2 regions of the Pseudoalteromonas sp. S408 genome follow, and region 2 is predicted to be linked to the other one. Evidence: predicted binding sites of a transcription regulator. Region 2 holds the regulator's gene; the other holds the start of a gene.
What was found. The regulator FliA, encoded in region 2, starts transcription of late flagellar genes. The targets are predictions, from matches to a motif close to CTAAAGNTNNNNNNNNNNNNGCCGATA.
Positions count from the first base shown of each region.

Region 1 (3,419 bases), on a different contig from region 2:
CATGTTAAACGCGTCATTCCCATCGCTTAAAGATGATGGAATGACAGTTACATTTGACCGCGACACCGCACTTTCACAAGAAGATGTACACTTTATCAGTTGGGATCACCCAATGGTGCAAGGCACAATGGACATGATTTGTGACGATGACTTTGGTAGCGCATCGGTAGCCTTACTTAAAAACAAAAAACTTCCCGCGGGCACTTTTTTTGTTGAGTTGATATTTGTTGCCGAAGCAATGGCGCCTAAAGTATTGCAAGTGGGCCGCTTTTTACCCCCTACGCCTATTCGTATATTACTTGATAAAGCCAGCAATAACTTAGGCGAAAACGTCGCATTTGACGGGTTTAACCAACAGCTTTCAGCCGTCGGTCGTCAAACAGCAAGTAAACTGGCAGGTGCATTGCAAAGCGCAATTCACCCAATGATCACGACTGCAAAAGACATGGCACAAGAAAAACTCGATGTTATTCGTGCAGCGTCGCTAGCTAAAATGCAAAGCACGCTAATTGAAGAACAATCTCGTTTAGAAGCCCTTAAACAAATTAACCCGAATATTCGCCAAGAAGAAATTACTTTCTTTGATAAGCAGCGCAGCGAGTTGACTACGCACATTGAAAAAGCGCAGTTACAACTAGATGCAATTCGCTTAATAGTTGTTTCTCACTAGGGGTTTTTGAGCTTTAAGTTTATAGCTGTCAGTCGTTAGTAAAAATGACAGCTTAATAAAGCGCGGTATTTATACCGCGCTTTTTTATATTCAAAAAATGCATATAAATTAGAAGCCTTTGTACAGACTATCAATGTTTTCCTTGAGCCTTTGCCCTTGCTCCCCTAAAATAGTGCCCTTCAAAATCATTAAGGTCGGCCGTGTTAGTTAATTACAATCCCCCAATGAACCCGTATTTAACCATACTTTTTCAAGACGACGACTTGCTCATTGTTAATAAACCCAGCGAATTATTGACCGTACCTGGTAAAGATCCTAAACATGCCGACAGCTTAATTAACCGAGTGAATCGCGTGTTTCCAACCGCACGAATTGTTCACCGCCTTGATATGGCAACTTCCGGCATACTTTGCCTTGCTATGAATAAAGCTGCCCATAGGCATTTAAGCATGCAGTTTCAAGAACGTGAAACTGCTAAGCGGTATATTGCTCGCGTATTTGGGCAACTTGAACAAGACAATGGTTCTGTTGACTTGCCACTTATTTGCGACTGGCCTAATCGCCCAAAGCAAATGGTGGATCATGAAAATGGTAAGCCATCGCTCACTCACTATAAAATACTTGAACGAGAAGAAAGCGCCACTCGCGTAGAGCTCACTCCTATTACTGGTCGTTCACATCAATTACGTGTACATATGCTAAGCCTTGGCCATCCTATTCTAGGTGACAGACTCTATGCCCACACAGAGGCGCTTGCAGCCGCTCCGCGTTTACAACTTCACGCACAAATGTTGCAACTAAAACACCCAGTCACCGAGCAAATAATGACCTTCGAAGCAGAACCCGAGTTTTAACGGGCTCAATTACTTAGCAAAGGGTTAAACTTTTAGTTAAACATGCCGATACCTAACTAATGACCACTAGCTGAGCGTGTTATGGTGTTTTTGCAATTAATTAAAAAGACTTTGTGTTACATGGCATATAGCTGCGTGGCCATTTTAGTAATGCCTGCAACTGCCGCTGAACATATTGCTCCGCCTTCTTTTTCGAGTGTTGAAAATAGCGATATTAAACGCCTTCTACCCAGCGATGAAGTGAAAACCTTATTGGCAGGTGAAACTGAGTTTTTAAGTTTGCACAGTGAATACATGAGTGCTGATTTTAGAGGGACTGTATTACTGATCCCCGACTGGCAATCAACCCCTACCAATAATTCAGGAATGAGTTACTTACGCAAGGAGCTTAACAATTTAGGCTACACCACCTATGCGATGACCACCCCTGATATTGATTGGCAAGCGAGTAAAATAGCAGAGACGGCCGCAGAAACAGCACCAAGCAATGCCACTGAAACAGAGAGTCAAGCCAACAGTGAATCAGAGCAGCCTAATGTTTCAAGTAAAAATGAAGCGCCTCACCATGTGGATGCTATTGAAGCCGTCAGTGATGAAGTACTCGACAACTACAAATTAAATTTACTGGCGCGCTACAAAGCCCTTTACCAAACAGCGATGGAAGAGCCTAGCAATATTGTTATTATTGCCCAAGGCACCAGTGCAGGGGTATTGACTGAATATTATGCAGATTTTCCGCAAGAACGCGTGGATGCGTTTATTAGTTTAAGTAGCTATTTACCCAATGCAAAACGCAATAAAAGCCTAAACCAAACAACGTCTCTTGTTACGCCTGCCCTTTTAGATATTTATTACGCCGGCGACAATCGCGATATTTTAATTAACCTAAAGAATCGCCAGCGCTGGGTTAACCGAAACGCTAAATTCGACTACCGCCAGCGCCAATTATTTGGGCTTCGTGATCAGCCGCAACAACATGCTCGGCTAACAAAAGAAATAGACGGCTTTTTACGCCGCCTTTTTTAAATATTCATAGGCCGCTTGAATATCTTGGCTTTTTTTAACGGCTAATTCCATCATATGCTTTGGTAAACCTTGCGATACTAATTTATCTGGGTGGTGTTGCGCCATTAACTTACGGTAAGCTACTTTTACTTCTCGCTCTGTTGCTCCTTCGTTAAGCCCTAAAAGCCCAAGCGCTTGAGTACGATTCATGTTGTTATTAGGTGGCACATGATGGCCTGAACCTTCTTTATAACTGCTACTTTGCCCTTGCTGCTGTTGATAACGCTGTTGCTGTTTTCTAAAATTAAACTCAGCTTGATAGCGTTTAAGCACAAACGCAAAATGAGTTTTAGAAATGCCTAGCTGTTTACTTACTTCACTCAGTAATTGCTTTTCTTGCTCAGCCAAAATGCCATCAGAAAACGCCATTTGAATTTGTATTTCTAAAAATAATTGCAGTAAATCATGACGCTTAGCAAAACGTTCTTTAAAATCATGAACGGTTTCTTTTAATGAAAAGTCACTTTGCTTACCCGCCTGAAACGCATGCTGAGCTTCGCGGCGCTCTTCGCCTTTTAAGCCCATTTCATCCATAAATAAGCTGGCGGCTTTTATATGTACTTCGCTTACTCGGCCGTTAGACTTTGCAATATGGCCCATCACTGCAAAGCAGCTGGAAAAAAATAACGCTTGGCGTTGATGAACATCGTCACCATTAAATAAACTTGAAAAGCCACCTGCTTTATCAAAATTATTTTTTAAACTTTTATCAAATAAATGCCCTAGATATAGACCTAAAATAGCACCAAAAATTTTGCCAAACATAAAGCCAAAACAAAATCCGAGTATTTTTCCCCACATGTAAACTGCTACTCCTATTAATTATGTGT
Region 1 is NZ_PNDY01000004.1:199,915-203,333, reverse strand. It holds gene rapA (RNA polymerase-associated protein RapA) at 1-670, shown strand, start outside; gene rluA (bifunctional tRNA pseudouridine(32) synthase/23S rRNA pseudouridine(746) synthase RluA) at 871-1,524, shown strand; gene CWB62_RS04825 (DUF3530 family protein) at 1,645-2,550, shown strand; gene djlA (co-chaperone DjlA) at 2,533-3,390, opposite strand; gene murU (N-acetylmuramate alpha-1-phosphate uridylyltransferase MurU) at 3,412-3,419, opposite strand, start outside.
Region 1: a site for FliA is predicted at 1,549-1,575, ahead of CWB62_RS04825 (DUF3530 family protein). Genes of this name have one in related genera too.

Region 2 (3,419 bases):
TCTTCCTCTGTTGGAGGCAAGCCCAGTTTGTGAAGAACTTCAAGTAGTTCGGGATCGGCAGGCTCAGGTTTATCGCGGTTTTGAATGGTAGCAAACATCTCGTTAATAGTGTCGAGTGCCTGCAAAATCACATCCATTAACTCAGAGTTAACTGTTCGTACACCCTGTCTGAGTAAATCGAATACATTTTCTGCACCATGACATGCGTCAACTAACTCCGTCATGGCTAAAAACCCAGCACCACCTTTTACAGTGTGAAACCCTCTAAATATGGCATTGAGTAATTCGGTGTCTTCTGGATTGTTTTCCAGCTCAACTAACTGTTCAGATAAAAGCTCTAGGATTTCTCCTGCCTCTACAAGAAAGTCTTGTAAAATATCTTCATCGACTTCAAACATGCAGTTACTCTCCTCTTAGAAGCCCAAACTTGATAAAAGATCATCGACTTCATCTTGATCAGATACAACATCATTACGTGATTCTTTATCAATAATAGGGCCTTCTGGACCTGCTAAAGTTTGTTCGTCTAATGGTTCATTTGTTTTTTGTTGTTCTATTTTTTCGACTTTACCGTCGTTTTGATCAGCAAAGGCAGTCAAAAGATGGATCAAGCTTTCTTCAACTTCTCTAACAAGCTCAATAACCCGGCGAATAACTTGCCCGGTTAAATCTTGATAGTCTTGCGCCATAAGTACATTTGTCATCAAACTTTGCAGCTCATCGGTTTTATGATGAGAATTGTTCATAAACTTATCAATGCTGTGGCATAACGATTTAAACTCTCCTAACTCAATCTCTCGATTCATTAGGCGATCCCATGTCGGTTTGATATGAGATATCTCATCCGCCAACTGCTGAGCAATTGGTAGGCTAGCCTCAACAGCATCCATTGTTTTATTTGCGGCATTTTCTGTCATTTCTATAACGTAATTAAGCCGTTTTTTTGCATCTGGAATCGCATCGGTAGTTAAGTCAGTTAAGCGAGTGTCTAGCTCGAAGCTTTTTAAAGCTTCATGCAATTGACGGGTTAACTTTCCAACTTCAGCAAATATTTCAGATTGCTCCTTAGAAGCAGTATCTAAAATTAACTGATTGGCTTTGTCTTGCTCACCGTTTTCTAGATAAACAACGAGCTGACGAGCTTGTTCTAAAGTTATTTGAGGCGCAGCAAGTGCTGACATAAGCCTCTCCCCCTATCATTAGCCTAAACGTTCAAATACTTTTTCTAATTTAGTTTTGAGTGTTCCAGCAGTAAATGGCTTAACAATATAACCATTAACACCTGCCTGTGCTGCCGCTATAATTTGTTCTTTTTTAGCTTCAGCCGTTACCATCAATACCGGAATGTGTTTAAGCTTATCATCCGCACGTATTGCTCTTAGCAGGTCTATACCCTGCATTCCTGGCATATTCCAATCGGTAACAACAAAATCAAATACTTGATTTTGTAGCATTGGCAAAGCGGTTGACCCATCGTCTGCTTCTTGAACATTAGTGAAACCTAAGTCACGCAACAGATTTTTAATAATACGTCTCATTGTTGAAAAATCGTCAACAACCAGAATTTTCATGTTTTTATCCAAAACATCCCCCAGTGAGGTCTTAACCTTGTTTACTTACTACTAATTTATCCAGTCATTGATTTTAGCTTTGAGCTTAATCATCGCCTGACCATGTATTTGACTTACACGCGATTCGCTTACATCGAGTATATGCCCTATTTCTTTTAAATTCATTTCATCGTTATAGTACAAAGACAGCACCATTGCATCTCGCTCTGGCAAAGATTTTATCGCACCTAATAAAGACTCATTAAACCGCTCATTTTTAACGTTATTAAACGGTTTGTCTAGCGCTAAATCTTGATCAACTGGACTGATGACATCCTCGTCGACACCAAGGTCTTCTATACCTAGTACTTTACTTGCATTTACATCGTTTAAGATATGATGGTACTCATTTAACGAAATTTCAAGTTTTTCAGCAACTTCTATATATGTAGGCTCACGGCTTAAGCTTTTTTCTAAAAAAGCAATTGTTTCAGCCACCAAACGGCTTTTGCGATGCACCGAACGGGGTGCCCAATCGCCGCGTCGCATTTCGTCAAGCATTGCGCCACGAATACGAATCCCTGCAAACGTTTCAAAGCTGGCGCCTTTGGTTGCATCAAAGCTCTTAGATGCTTCAATCAGGCCAATCATGCCTGATTGTATTAAATCGTCCAGCTGAACGCTGGCAGGTAAACGCGCTATAAGGTGACATGCCACTTTTTTGACGAGTGATGCATGTTTTTCAACAATCACATTTAAATTTTGTGCTGATTGATATCCCATAACTTTATTCACCAATGTTGTCATAATTAGCCGTTTACTAGTTTCTCTATGAAAAACTCCAGATGACCCGATGGTTGGTTAGGTATTGGCCATTTAACTGCTTTTGTTGCTAGCGCTTGAAACGCCAGTGCCGCAGGCGAATTTGGAAAAAGTTCTACAATAACTTTTTGACGGCGTGTTGCCTTACGCATATTTTCGTCGTAGGGAACCGTTGCAACCAAGTCCATTGATACATCTAAAAAACGATCGGTTACTTTGGAAAGTTTAGCAAATAACTCTTGCCCTTCACGCATGCTGCGGACCATATTTGCAACAATTTTAAATTTATATACACCATGCTCACGGCTCAATACTTTTATCAGCGCGTAGGCATCTGTTATTGATGTGGGCTCGTCGCATACAACAACCATTACATCTTGTGCTGCGCGGGAAAAACTCAGCACCATGTCAGAAATACCTGCTGCAGTATCTACAATTAAAATATCAAATTCTGTATTTAATTCGCTAAAAGCTCTGATGAGTCCCGCATGCTCTGAAGGCGACAATTCAACCATGCTTTGAGAACCCGACGTCGCGGGTACAATTTTAATACCTGCGGGGCCTTCAACTAGAATTTCATCAAGTTCGCATTCACCAGATAAAACATGTGATAAGTTACGTTCAACACGCAGCCCTAGCATAACGTCACAGTTTGCTAAGCCTAAATCGGCATCAAGAACCAATACTCTGTTACCTTGCTGGCCTAATGCAATTGCAGTATTAAGAGAAACATTTGTTTTTCCTACTCCACCTTTACCGCCAGTGACAGCGATAACTTTTACGCCGTTGTTATTGTTTTGACTCATTTTGCGCAGGCCACTTGCTTGATCTAATACTGTGTTAATCATACATCCCTACTGTGCTTGGCGCCACTGCTTGGTGCCTTGAATGTTGTGCTTTTGCTCTTTTTAAATAGAGTTGCTCAGCCTTTTTAACTAGTTTTTCAGCATTTGCAACTCGAATATCTTCTGGTACTCGTTGACCGTTAGTAAGATACCCTATTGGAAGGCGATTTTGAATCGCAATACTAATAATCTCACCTAAACT
Region 2 is NZ_PNDY01000001.1:200,071-203,489, forward strand. It holds gene CWB62_RS01020 (chemotaxis protein CheA) at 1-398, opposite strand, end outside; gene CWB62_RS01025 (protein phosphatase CheZ) at 414-1,181, opposite strand; gene cheY (chemotaxis response regulator CheY) at 1,200-1,583, opposite strand; gene CWB62_RS01035 (RNA polymerase sigma factor FliA) at 1,623-2,333, opposite strand; gene CWB62_RS01040 (MinD/ParA family ATP-binding protein) at 2,360-3,220, opposite strand; gene flhF (flagellar biosynthesis GTPase FlhF) at 3,213-3,419, opposite strand, start outside.